2 linked regions of the Azoarcus sp. KH32C genome follow. The protein of the gene in region 2 interacts with the protein of the main gene of each other region in a pairwise test. Links are inferred from orthologs where the notes say so. Each region holds a gene or a part of one and is shown on either strand. Other genes may lie near its edges.

Region 1 (5,918 bases), 890 kb from region 2 along the record:
GTGCTTCTCGTGAAGTTCGGCAAGGAGATCTATCACCTGTTCGCCAACATCATGGAGGCGAGCGGCGGGGAAATGATCATCGGAGTGTTGTCGCTGGTCGATATCGCGCTGATCATGAGTCTCTTGGTGATCATCATGTTCAGCGGCTACGAGAACTTCGTGTCGAAGATGGAGGATCTGCATTCGCATGCAGACCGTCCGGAATGGATGGGCCATATCGGCTTCTCCGACCTGAAGATCAAGCTTATCGGCTCGATCGTGGCGATCTCCGGTATCGAATTGCTGAAGGCCTTCATGAACGTCGGAAATCTGCCTGACCGCCACCTCGCGTGGATGGTCGGCATTCATTTGACGTTCGTGGTTTCCGGCCTGCTCTATGCGTTGATGGACCGCCTTCACGGCAAAGGGCATTGAACGCTACAGCTGGAGTCGCTCGAGGAGCTCACGCTCGATCTGCAGGACGCGTGAATCGATCGACAGGGCTTGTCCGCTGACCAGGAAGGTATCTTCGACCCGCTCGCCGAGGGTCGCGATCTTCGCGGTGTAAAGCCGGATTTCATGCTGGGCGAGCACCTCGGCCACGGCAAACAGCAGGCCGGGGCGGTCCGCCGCGACCAGCGACAGGATATGGTGCTTGCCTGAATCGTCGGGCTGGATGCTGATCTGCGGGGTGATCGGAAAGTGCTTCACCTGGCGCGAGAGGCGGCCGGTGGCGGGTCGGTCGGGCGCTGCGGGTTTCCTCAGGCGCTCGGTGAGGTCATGCTCGATGAGCGTGATCATGTCCCGGTAATGCAGGTCGTTACCGGGATCCTGCAGGATGAAGCTGTCGAGCGCATAGCCGTGACGGGTCGTATGCACCTTCGCATCCAGGATCGAGAACCCCAGGCGTCCGAAGAAGCCGGTCAGCCGCACGAACAGATCCTTCTGGTCGCGCGTAAAGACCATGACCTGGACACCCTGATTTTCTTCAGGGACGCGCGCCTTGACGACGGGGTCGTCCGTGTCGGGGCGGAAATAGAGCATCCGCGAATGCCAGGCGATTTCCTCGGCCGAGTGCCGCATGAAATAGACGGCATCGAGTTGCTTCCAGAACGCATCCTCCATCCCCGGGCGCAGTCCATAATAACGAAGCAGGGCGCGGGCATTTTCCTGTCGGTCGTCCAATCCGAGAGCTTGCTGCGGGGTGGCACCCCGTAGCAGTTTCTGTGTGGCGAAGAACAGGTCCTCAAGCAGTTTTCCCTTCCAGCCATTCCAGACTTTCGGGCTAGTTCCACGGATGTCCGCATGGGTCAGGAGGTATAGCGCAACCAGTCGACGCTCCTCGCCGACCGTGTCGGCAAACCGGCGAATCACCTCGGGGTCGGACGTGTCCTCCTTTTGAGCGACATGCGACATCGTAAGGTGATGTTCGACCAGCCATACGACAAGGTCGGCATCTTTCTGCGGAAGGTTGTGCGTTTCGCAGAATTCCCGTGCCTCGACCATTCCGAGCTTCGAATGATCGCCCCCTCGTCCCTTCGCGACATCGTGGTATAGCGCCGCGATGTAGAGCAGCCACTGTCGCTCGAAGCCGAGAATCAGCCGGGTCATCAACGGGTATTCGTGCGCATGCTCGCCCATCGTGAACCGTCGAACGTTGCGCAGCACCATCATGATGTGCTGATCCACCGTGTAGACGTGGAACAGGTCGTGCTGCATTTGGCCGACGATCCGGCGCCACGGCGGAAGGTAGCCGCTCAGGATGCCGTACTGGTTCATGCGCCGGAACTCGTGCACGATGCCCCGGCGTTGCTGCAGCATTTCGAGGAAGAGCGCCTGGTTCTTCGGGTCGGCTCGGAAGTTCGCATTGATGCGTTTGCGATTCAGCCATAGGGCACGCAAGGTGCGCGCCGTCATGCCTTTCAGTTCCGAGCGCTGCTGCAGCAGGAGAAAACACTCCAGCAACGCCGAAGGGTGGCGCTCGAAAGTGTCCTCCGTGCGCATGTCCAGCAGCTCGCGCACCGCCTGGAAGCGTTCGTTGATGACGATTGCCGGGCCGCCGCGGTTCGGGAAGATTTCTGCGCCGTAGTTTTGCAGCAGGATCGTGTTCGTCTGCGTGATCTTCTTCGCGTTGACGTAGTAGCGCTGCATGAACACCTCGGAGGCGCGCTTGCCGGCCGTGGCCTCTATCCCGAAGGCGCGCGCGAGCTTCTCCTGATGGTCGAACAAAAGCCGATCCTCTGCGCGACCCGTCAGGTAGTGCAGTCGGATGCGGACGTGCTGCAGGAAGCGTTCGATGCTGCGCAGGTCCGTCGCCTCCGCGCCGGTGATGAGGCGACGGCGGGCAAGATCGCGCCAATTGCGTCCAAGACCGGCGGCACGGGCGATCCATCCGAGCATCTGCAGATCCCGCATTCCGCCCGGACTTTCCTTGCAATTCGGCTCGAGCGCGTATGGCGTGTCATTGAAGCGCGCGTAGCGGTTTTCCTGTTCGAGTTGTTTGGCCTTGAAGAAGGCGCGCACGTCGAGTCGCTCGCGGTATTCGCTTGCGAACCGATCGAACAGCGTTCGATTGCCGGCGAGGAGGCGGGCTTCGAGCAGGTTTGTCTGGACGGTGATGTCTTCGTCTGCAGCAGCGAGGCATTCCTCGATCGTACGCACGCTGTGCCCGATTTCGAGACCAACGTCCCACAGGGCGCCGACCAGGGTGGAAAGGCTGGCCTGGAGCGCACTGTCGGGTTCGGATGGAAGGAGCACCAGCAGGTCCACATCCGAATGCGGGAAAAGCTCACCGCGCCCGTAACCGCCCACGGCGACGAGCGCGGCGTCGGACGGTATCCCGCAAATGCGCCAAAGGTGCAGGACGGCTTCGTCGACGAGGTGCGCTCTGCCGCGCAAGACAGCCGTGGTTCCCGGATGTGCTTCATAGGCGGCACGAATCCGCGCTCCGCCGGCGGCCAGCGATGCGCGTGCATTCGCAATGGCCGCCTGGATCGCGTCGATCGATATCACGTTCATTGCGTCCTTGGCTTCCGCTCAGGATAGAAGTGGGGTAACGAGTGCCGGGGGAGGAGGGCAGTCGGGCGAAACGGTGAGGACCTCGAAGCCCGTCGGAGTCACCAGGATGGTATGTTCCCATTGGGCGGACAGGCTGCGATCCTTGGTGACGATGGTCCAGCCGTCCGGCAGTTCAGAGATCGCGGCCTTGCCGGCATTGATCATCGGTTCAATGGTAAAGGTCATGCCCGGAAGCAGTTCGGGCCCCGTTCCGGCCTTGCCGTAGTGCAGGACTTGGGGTTCCTCGTGGAATTTCAGGCCGATGCCGTGGCCGCAGAACTCTCTTACAACCGAAAATCCGTTGCCTTCGGCGTGCTTCTGAATGATCTGGCCGATATCGCCGAGCCGTGCGCCGGGCTTGACTACGGAAATCCCGAGCCACAGACACTCGAGGGTCACCTGGCAGAGGCGCTTCGCGAGGATGCTTCCATCCCCGACGATGAACATGCGGCTGGTATCGCCGTGGTATCCGTCCTTGATGACGGTAATGTCGAGGTTGACAATGTCGCCCTTCTTCAGTGCCTTCGGGCCCGGAACGCCGTGGCACACCTGATGGTTGATCGACGTGCAGATCGACTTGGGATACGGAGAATAGCCCGGGGGGGCATAGTTCAGCGGAGCAGGGATGGTCTGTTGAACATTGACCATATAGTCATGACACAACTGATCCAGCTCGCCCGTCGTGATGCCCGGTTTGACGAAGGGGGTGATGTAGTCGAGAACTTCGGCGCCGAGTCGGCCGGCAACGCGCATTTTCTCGATTTCGTCGGGTGTTTTTATCGTGATGCTCATTTCTGGGGGATCCGAAGCTGATTCGCTAAAGAAAGAAGGCTAGCGCATGGAGCGGGTAGCGGCAAATCGCTCGCATCGGGGCCAGGAGCCTCACTTGTATGCTTGCCTTGAGTGGGTGGGGTTGAAGCTGTTATCATCTTGGGCTTGTCCGCCTTTGCGTGCGGGCAAAATCCCCACGCCCGGCAGTGCGCCGAAAGGGTCCGCTGTCCGATTCAATGTCTGATGGCGGTGGTGACGGTTAATGCCGTCGTGCCGGGCGGAGGTTCAACCCTTTGATTTGGAGTAATACATGTCCGTTACGATGCGCCAGATGCTGGAAGCCGGCATCCACTTTGGTCACCAAACCCGCTTCTGGAACCCGCGCATGGCCCCGTACATCTTCGGCCAGCGCAACAAGATCCACATCGTCAACCTCGAGAAGACGCTTGCCAAGTACAACGAGGCAATGGATTACATCCGCAAGCTGTCCGCCAATCGCGGCAACGTCCTGATGGTTGGCACGAAGCGCCAGTCGCGCGAAATCGTCGCCGAAGAAGCGCGCCGCGCCGGTGTCCCCTTCGTTGACGAGCGCTGGCTCGGCGGCATGCTGACCAACTTCAAGACGGTCAAGCAGTCGATCAAGCGCCTGAAGGAAATGGAAGCCATGGTCGAAGACGGTTCGATCGAGCGCCTTTCGAAGAAGGAAGCGCTGATGGCGTCGCGCGAAATGGACAAGCTGCAGAAGAGTATCGGCGGCATCAAGGATATGGGCGGCCTGCCCGATGCGCTGTTCGTGATCGACGTCGGCTATCACAAGATCGCCGTCACCGAAGCCAAGAAGCTCGGTATTCCGGTCATCGCCGTGGTCGATACCAACCACTCGCCCGAAGGCGTGGATTACATCATCCCGGGTAACGACGATTCGTCGCGCGCGATCCGTCTCTACGCTCGTGGCGTTGCTGACGCCGTGCTGGAAGGCCGTGCGCTGGCGCTGCAGGACATCGTTGCTGGCGGCTCCGACGAGTTCGTCGAGGTTGAAGAAGAAGGCGCTGACGATCAGGCCTGAGCCTTCCCGGTTGTCGATGACAACGTATTGAATTCGTAATTCAGGAGTTAGCATGGCGGAAATTACCGCAAGCATGGTCAAGGAACTGCGCGAGAAGACCGACGCGCCCATGATGGAATGCAAGAAGGCGCTGACCGAAGCTGCCGGCGATCTTACGAAAGCTGAAGAGATCCTCCGCGTGAAGCTGGGCAACAAGGCCAGCAAGGCTGCATCGCGAGTGACCGCTGAAGGCATCGTTTCGACCTACCTGTCCGCGGATCGCACGCTCGCCGCGATGGTGGAAGTGAACTGCGAAACCGACTTCGTCGCCAAGAACGACGACTTCATCGCGTTCGCCGCCTCTGTCGCCGAACTCGTCGCGAACAAGAACCCGGCCGACGTGGCCGCGGTCTCCGCGCTCGAGCTGAACGGCCAGTCGGTTGAAGCCGTTCGTACGGCGCTGGTCGGCAAGATCGGCGAGAACATCACCATTCGTCGTTTCACGCGCGTCGAAGCCAAGGGTGCCGTGGCCAACTACATCCACGGCGGCGCCAAGATCGGCGTGCTGGTGGATCTGGTCGGTGGCGACGAAGCGCTGGGCAAGGACATCGCGATGCACGTCGCCGCTGCCAAGCCCAAGGCACTGACCGCCGCAGAGGTTTCGACCGACCTGATCGACACCGAGCGCCGGATTGCGATCGAGAAGGCGCGCGAAGCGGGCAAGCCGGAAGCGATGCTCGAGAAGATCGCGGAAGGCAGCGTGCAGAAGTTCCTGAAGGAAGTCACGCTGCTGAGCCAGCCGTTCGTCAAGGACGACAAGCTCACCATCGAAGCGCTGGCCAAGTCGCGCAACGCTTCGGTCGCCGGCTTCACCCTCTACCTCGTTGGCGAAGGCATCGAGAAGAAGGTGAACGACTTCGCCGCGGAAGTTGCAGCGCAGGCTGCAGCAGCCAAGAAGTAAGAGGTAAGCGATGAGTGTTGCCGCCTATAAGCGCATTATGTTGAAGCTGTCCGGCGAAGCCCTGATGGGTGACGACGCGTACGGAATCAACGAGGACGTCGTCGG
Region 2 (7,713 bases):
GCAACACGATGAAGCCGCACAGCACGATGAAGAAGGACCGTCGGTCGAGGTGCAGGTTGTGCCGCAGGCGACGGAAGCCCAGGATCAGGCCGTAACCGAGAAAGACCACCCACCACCAGGCCGACACGCCGAAAAGATAGAACAGCAGATCGGCAAGCCAGGCACCGAAGCGGCCGCCGGGATTGCTCACCCGCGCAACCTGCGCGGCATGGGACCAGCCGGGGTCGGCCTTGCTGTAGCCGAGGAGGACGAGGCCGACGTACAGCGACATCACGCCGAGGATCAGCCAGCGGGCCTCCTGCAGAAGCAGGGAGATCTTTTCCGGCAGGGGCTGGGAACGGGAAGACTGGCGGGATGACATCTGCTCAGGAACCGGAGTCCTGGTGAAACGAACGACCTGTGATTATATGCGAACCCGAGCCCTCGCCGCGCCCGGTTGCGAAACGAAACAGGCGCTGCGCAAATCTGTCGCCCGCCAGCGTCAAAGCTCGTTCAAACGGTCGCGCAACACGATGCCGTGATCGGTTTCCTCGATCAGCCCCTGGTTGCCGAGATCCTTCATCACCCGGCTGACCATTTCGCGCGACGCCCCGATCATCTTGGCGATATCCTGCTTCGTGACCTTGCGCACGACCACGGTCTCGCCGTTCAGGTCCTCGGACATCTCGAGCAGCAGGCGCGCGACGCGGCCATACACGTCCATCAGTGCGAGGCTTTCGATCTTGCGGTCGGCGTTGCGCAGTCGATCGGCGAGGTTGCACATGATGCGCCACGCCACCTCGAAATTGCCCTGCATGATCGAACGGAAGTCGTTCTTCGCGATCAAGACCAGATCGGCGGGCGTCACGGCAACGACCGATGCCGAGCGCGGTTGCTCGCCGAACATCCCCATTTCGCCGAACAGCTCGCCTTGCCCGAGGATGCTCAGGATCACCTCCCGGCCGTCCTCGTCGCTGACCACCACCTTCAGCGTCCCGGTCAGGACGAAATAGACGAAATCTGTACGGTCCCCCGCGTGGACGACACTCTGGCCGCGCGGAATGCGGCGCATCACGGCGGAATGCGCAACCGCGACGAGAGTCTCGTCCGACAAGCCGTGAAATAGCGGGAAGGTCCTCAGTGCAACGGTCGAAACGGCGGTGGCCTGGGTCATGAGAACTCCGGAATGTCGAAACATCGGGCGCAAACCATGAAACTGCGCACTTAACGAAGAAATGACGCACAGAGTATAGACGATTCGCCCATTATGGTGCGTTGCGGCGGCGACGCCTCATTATCTGAGCATTTCGCCCTTATTGGATGACGCTATCACGCTCATTGGATCGGCACGCCATAGGGCTCGGCTATAATCCGCGCATTGCCAACCAGACAGTAGAAACCGCCATGACGACGAAGCATGCCCGCCTGCTCATTCTCGGTTCCGGCCCCGCCGGGTACACCGCCGCGGTGTACGCCGCCCGTGCGAACCTGAACCCCGTCCTCATCACCGGCCTCGCCCAAGGCGGCCAACTGATGACGACGACCGACGTCGACAACTGGCCGGCCGACGCCGAGGGCGTCATGGGCCCCGACCTGATGGCGCGCTTCCAGAAGCATGCGGAACGCTTCAACACCGAGATGATCTTCGACCACATCCATACGGCGAAGCTCGACGAACGCCCCTTCCGCCTGATCGGCGATTCGGGCGAGTACACGTGCGACGCGCTGATCATCTCGACCGGCGCCACCGCCAAGTATCTCGGCATCCCCTCGGAAGAGAAGTTCTCCGGCCGAGGCGTATCGGCCTGCGCGACCTGCGACGGCTTCTTCTACAAGAATCAGGACGTCGCGGTCATCGGCGGCGGCAACACGGCCGTCGAGGAAGCGCTGTATCTTGCGAACATCGCGAAGAAGGTCACCCTAGTCCATCGTCGCGAGAAGTTCCGCGCAGAAAAGATCCTGATCGACAAGCTGATGGAGCGCGTTGCAGCCGGCAAGATCGAGTTGGCGCTCAACTCGACGCTCGACGAAGTGCTCGGCGACAACACCGGGGTTACCGGCATGCGCGTCCGCAACATCAATAATGACGAGACCCGCGACGTGGCCTTGCAGGGCGTGTTCATCGCGATCGGGCACAAGCCGAATACCGACATCTTCGAAGGCCAGCTCGCGATGGAGGGCGGCTACATCGTCACGAAGGGCGGTCGCGAAGGCGATGCCACGTCGACGAGCATCCCCGGTATCTTCGCGGCGGGCGACGTGCAGGATCACATCTACCGCCAGGCAGTGACCTCGGCCGGTACGGGCTGCATGGCGGCCCTCGACGCGGAACGCTACCTCGACAGCCTGGGCAAGTGATCGCACCATGAGTCGCAAGCCACGCTCGGCATCGCCAGGGCCGCAAGGCCCAGGGAAAGCCGCGCGTGGCGCCTTCGATGGGCTGGCAGCCTTGCGTGGCAAGCTCGGCCCGGCAAGCGCACACAGTCTCCAAAAGGCCGGCCGCAGCGCTCGCCCGGCGACGCCCGCTGCTGACGACGCAGACCTCGACCGGCAACTTCTGCGCGCCGCGCTCGGCGACGTGAAACCGCTCGCCGACAAGGCGCACCGCGCAGTCATCGAAGCGCCGAAGCCGTCAGCCGTGCCGCGCGCCCACCCCGAGGCGGTGGACGACGAACCGCTGGCAAGGCCGCTACGGCGCCCACCTCCACAGGACGGCGCCGAACTCTTCCGCTTCGAGATGCAGGATGTGACGCCCATCGGCCATACGGACCGCGTCGACATCGGCATCGATCGCCGCCCTGCCTCGCGGCGCAGCCCTTGGTCGCAGTCGGGGCGACAACCGCTGGGTGAACTCCCCGTCGCGTCGCAGCTTCCACCCGACCCGGACCGAGCCCCCGCGGCGGACCTCTTTCAGTACGCCGTGCGCGGCGTCCAACCGATCGACTCGCGCAATCGAGTCGAGATCGAGCAGCCGGCGCCGCACCCCCACCCGATCAAGCGCGCGGAAGACGAACGCGAGGCCCTGCGCGAATCGCTGGAAGCGCCGCTGAGCCTGGAGGACAGGTTGGAAATGGGCGACGAGGCGAGCTTCCTGCGCCCCGGCCTGCCGCGCCGCGTGCTCACCGACCTGCGTCGGGGGCGCTGGGTGCTGCAGGGGCAACTCGACCTGCACGGATTCAACCGCGAAGAAGCGCGCGAAGAGCTGTCCCGGTTTCTCGCCGGATGCCTGCAGCAAGGACATCGCTGCGTGCGGGTGATCCACGGAAAAGGCCTCGGCTCGCCGGGCAAGGAATCGATCCTGAAGCAGCTCTCGCGTGGATGGCTCGCGCAACGCGAGGAGATCCTGGCCTTCTGCCAGGCGGGACCACATGATGGCGGTTCGGGAGCGCTGCTGGTGTTGCTGCGGGCCGGAAACCGGCCACGCAGCTGATACTGGAGCGGGACGTCGTGACGTCCCGCAGGCCTCAGATGGCCGCTTCGTTGGTTTCGCCGGTGCGGATACGCACGACTTGCTCGACCGGCATCACGAAAATCTTGCCGTCGCCGATCTTGCCGGTATGGGCGGCCTTGATGATCGCTTCGACAGCCTGCTCGGCCAGGTCGTCGCCGACGACGATCTCGACCTTGATCTTGGGCAGGAAGTCCACGACGTACTCGGCACCGCGATAGAGCTCCGTGTGTCCCTTCTGGCGGCCAAAGCCCTTCACTTCGGATACGGTCAGCCCGGCAATACCGACATCCGACAGCGCTTCGCGCACTTCGTCGAGCTTGAACGGCTTGATGATCGCTTCGATTTTCTTCATGTTGATCTCCTCGATGGGTTGGCGGGCGCGTCGACCCGGGCTGGCCGACGTGCCGCCTTCAGTATTCGCTCAGCTCAGAATTCGTCCTGATAGCGCGATGTTATCGGATAACGCCAATCCCTGCCGAACCCGCGCTGCGTGACACGGATCCCGACCGGCGACTGCCGGCGCTTGTATTCATTGCGCTTGAGCATCGCGACGGTGCGACGCACTTCGACTTCGGGGAAGCCTTGCGCGACGATCTCGCGCGGCGACTCATCGCGCTCCATATAGGCTTCGATGATCGCATCGAGTACCTCGTAGGGCGGCAGCGAGTCCTGGTCCTTCTGGTCCGGCTTCAGCTCGGCCGAGGGCGGTCGAGTGATGATGTTCTCGGGAATCACCGGGCTGACGCTGTTGCGCCAGTTGGCCAGCCGGTACACGAAAGTCTTGTACAAGTCCTTCAGTACGGCAAAGCCGCCGGCCATATCTCCATACAACGTCGCATAGCCGGTCGCCATTTCGCTCTTGTTGCCGGTCGTCAGCACAATCGCGCCCGTCTTGTTCGACAGGGCCATCAGGATCATCCCGCGGATCCGGCTTTGCAGGTTCTCCTCGGTGGTGTCGGCGGCGAGCCCGCGGAACTGATCCGCGAGCAAGGCCGAGAACGTCTCCATCGCGGGAGCAATCGCGATCTCGTCGTAGCGCACGCCGAGGCGCTCGACCATTTCACGCGAATCGTCGAGGCTCATCTGCGCCGTATAGGGCGACGGCATCATCACCGCGCGCACGCGCTCCGCCCCCAGCGCATCGACGGCCACGGCCAGCGTCAGCGCCGAATCGATGCCGCCCGACAAGCCGATGATCGCTCCCGGAAAGCGATTCTTCCCCAGATAGTCGCGCACGCCAATCTTGAGCGCCTCGTAAACCTCGGCCTCGATCGGACGCACCTCTGCCATCTCGGAGGACACCCAGCGACCGTCACGCAGATGAACGAGGTCGATGCGTTCCTCGAAGGACGGGGCCTGGTAGGCCAGCACTCCGTCGGCATCGAGGGCGAAGGAGGCACCGTCGAATACGAGTTCGTCCTGGCCGCCGACCATGTTGCAGTAGATCACCGGTAGCCCGGTATCCTTGACGCGATCGCGCAGCACTTCGTAGCGGCGCTGCAGCTTGTTCATGTGGTAGGGCGACGCGTTCAGCCCCAGCAGAACCTGCGCGCCATCGGTACGGGCGAGCTCCGCGGGACCGCTCTCCCACAGGTCGGCACAGATATTCACGCCAAGCTTCAGACCCTTCATCTCGAACACGCAGGCCGCAAGACCGCGGTCGAAATAGCGCTCCTCGTCGAAAACCTCGTAATTGGGCAGCAGATGCTTGTGGTAGGACGCGACGAGCTCTCCGTCGCGAATCACCGACGCGGCGTTGTAGCGCCAGTTGTGCCGCTCCTCCGGGTGCCCGAGCACGAGCGTGATGCCCTGCGTATGGGCCGAGATACGCGCCACTTCCCGCGAGCAAGCGCGGTAGAAGTCCGGGCGCAGCAGCAAGTCTTCGGGCGGATACCCGGAAAGCGCAAGTTCAGGTGTAAGCAGAAGATCGGCGCCGAGACCGCGTGCCTCTTCGAGGGCACGAATGATCCGGTCCGCATTGGCCGTCAGGTCGCCCACGGTGAAATTGAGCTGTGCGACGGCAATCGAAAACGATGAGGTATCTGGTTTCATGAGCACAACTATACCGCGTCGGCCCCCATGCGCGCTCGCCCCGAAAGCCAGCGGCCACGCCATGTAGGGGTAGAAATGATCTCTTACCTTAATCAGGGTCCGCCGGGGAGACGGCCAGCGCAAACGCCCTAGAATGAATTATCGAAGTACTTCGTGAGCCTCGAAAATGATGCTGTTCCGCCTGACCCTGATTGCTACGGGGGCGACGCTGGCCGCCTGCTCGACCCCCGGCCCAATGACCCGCGTAGAACCCGAGCCTGCCCCGAGCGTCCTCGCGGCCCCTGAAACCGCACCAATGTTGCCTGGCGGCCAACTCGAATTCAAACTCACCAGCGGAGTCTACAACTGCGACATGGGCCAGCGTGTCAATGTAGTCCGTCCTGCAGGGGAGGCCATTGCGATCGAAATAGGATGGACGGGCAGACGCTATCAGCTTGCCCGCAACATCTCGTCATCCGGCCTGCCTCGCTACGAAGACAAGGCAAACGGCCTCGTATGGATCGACCTGCCGTGGAAAGGGATGCTGCTCGACGCCAAAACGAACAAACCTCTCGCAAGCGACTGCATCACCAGCTGAGATCCCCCGCCCAAGAAAGAAGGCCCGCGGCAAGCGGGCCTTTTCATTGATCCCGGACGGATCCGGCAGAACTTACTTCGCGGCGTTCTTCAGGCCGTCGAGGATTTCCTGCTTCGCGTCCTCGACCGTGCCCCAGCCCAGAACCTTGACCCACTTGCCCGGCTCGAGATCCTTGTAGTGCTCGAAGAAGTGCACGGTCTGCTTCATCAGCAGTTCGGGCAGATCGTCGGTGCTCTGCACCTTGTCGTACAGCGGAGTCAGCTTGGCGACCGGAACCGCGACGACCTTCGCGTCGACGCCCGACTCGTCTTCCATCTTCAGCACGCCGACCGGACGGCAGCGGATCACGACGCCCGGCAGCAGCGGGAAGGGCGTCACGACCAGAACGTCGACCGGATCGCCGTCACCGGCGACGGTGTGCGGCACGTAGCCGTAGTTGATCGGATAACGCATCGAGGTGCCCATGAAGCGGTCGACGAAAACCGCGCCGCTATCCTTGTCGACCTCGAACTTGATCGGATCGGCTTGCGCCGGGATCTCGATGATGACATTGATGTCGTTCGGCACGTCCTTGCCGGCCTTGACCTGGTCGAAACCCATATCTTCCTCCCGTTAAAAAATTTGGCCTGAATTATATGTGGAAATAGCCTCTTTTCGCTGCCCTCTTCCCATTCTCCGTTGACAGGACAGCGCGCATTCGGGCAGGTTCGCGGGCAGGCGTCCATATATAATCCGGCCTCCGACGGCACAAACCCGCTGCAGCAACGGATGCCCCCCATTTCGCCTCGACGCTTCCCCGCTCCGGGATCCCCCCTCCGAAGGGGCTCGATCCATTGGGGATGGCTGACCTTCGTCGCCGGGGCACATGCGGCAGGACTGCTGGCGCTTTCGGGGCTGAACGGCGCCGCTCTGCCGGAACCCCGACCCGACACACAAACGATAAGCGTTCAGCTCATCGCCCCCGAACGCCGGACGGCGATCGCTCCGCGTCCCGACCCGACGCCCACCCCCATCCCCGCGCCCACCGCGGCCGAAGCACGTCCACCTGCGCCCACGACGCCACCGCGAATGGCGCAACAAAGAGCAGGCGGCACTCCCCAAGCGCCACATCCGCCGGTCGCGGCACGGCTCGAGACTCCTGCGGCGCCGGCCCCGCAGGGCAACTTGCCGCCTCCGCTGCCCGACCAACAGCCGCCGCAGCCCGTCGCGCCCCCTCCGACGAGCCCCACGGCGATGGCCAGCGCTCGAAGCGAAGTCAAATCCGCCTCGGAGTCACAAACCCCAACGGTCAGCGCACGCTTCGACGCAGCCTACCTGCAGAACCCATCACCGAGCTACCCGCGCATGTCGCGGCGGGCGGGCGAGGAAGGCACGGTCATGCTGCGGGTCCGCGTGCTTGCCGACGGACGCCCGTCCAACATCGACGTCGCGGAAAGCAGTGGGCACCCGCGACTCGACGAGGCAGCCCGGGAAACGGTACGCAATTGGCGCTTCGTCCCTGCCCGTCAGGGCGACACCCCCATCGACAGCTGGCTACGCGTCCCGATCGCCTTCCGGCTGCAGGACTAGACGTTTCAAGCCGGGCAGCTGAAGCCGGCCTCCTCGACCGCCGCTCGCATCACGTCAACGCTCACTTGCGCCGGATCGTAGCGGA

Evidence for each region. The genes of interacting proteins can lie anywhere in the genome.
Region 1: the proteins of AZKH_RS15815 (region 2) and AZKH_RS11745 interact in binary tests that used the Escherichia coli proteins (3 or more experiments, as listed by UniProt). The link is inferred for Azoarcus sp. KH32C from one-to-one orthologs.

The regions. Positions count from the first base shown.
Region 1 is NC_020516.1:2,691,737-2,697,654, forward strand. What follows is about bases 208-3,346. They hold AZKH_RS11745 ([protein-PII] uridylyltransferase), read right to left. Parts: upstream 2,998-3,346; coding sequence 418-2,997; downstream 208-417. Other genes in these bases: AZKH_RS11740 (TIGR00645 family protein), read left to right, coding at 208-414; map (type I methionyl aminopeptidase), read right to left, coding at 3,016-3,346. Also shown: more of AZKH_RS11740, read left to right, coding at 1-207; more of map, read right to left, coding at 3,347-3,828; rpsB (30S ribosomal protein S2), read left to right, coding at 4,118-4,873; tsf (translation elongation factor Ts), read left to right, coding at 4,926-5,813; pyrH (UMP kinase), read left to right, coding at 5,824-5,918.
Region 2 is NC_020516.1:3,577,598-3,585,310, forward strand. Bases 2,114-5,068 are described here. They hold AZKH_RS15815 (P-II family nitrogen regulator), read right to left. Parts: upstream 3,783-5,068; coding sequence 3,444-3,782; downstream 2,114-3,443. Other genes in these bases: trxB (thioredoxin-disulfide reductase), read left to right, coding at 2,114-2,337; AZKH_RS15810 (Smr/MutS family protein), read left to right, coding at 2,345-3,409; AZKH_RS15820 (NAD+ synthase), read right to left, coding at 3,857-5,068. In the rest of the region: AZKH_RS15795 (DNA translocase FtsK), read right to left, coding at 1-361; AZKH_RS15800 (Crp/Fnr family transcriptional regulator), read right to left, coding at 482-1,153; more of trxB, read left to right, coding at 1,384-2,113; more of AZKH_RS15820, read right to left, coding at 5,069-5,482; AZKH_RS15825 (hypothetical protein), read left to right, coding at 5,649-6,059; ppa (inorganic diphosphatase), read right to left, coding at 6,132-6,659; AZKH_RS26375 (energy transducer TonB), read left to right, coding at 7,293-7,628; AZKH_RS15840 (heavy-metal-associated domain-containing protein), read right to left, coding at 7,634-7,713. UniProt on the Escherichia coli protein: P-II indirectly controls the transcription of the glutamine synthetase gene (glnA). P-II prevents NR-II-catalyzed conversion of NR-I to NR-I-phosphate, the transcriptional activator of GlnA. When P-II is uridylylated to P-II-UMP, these events are reversed.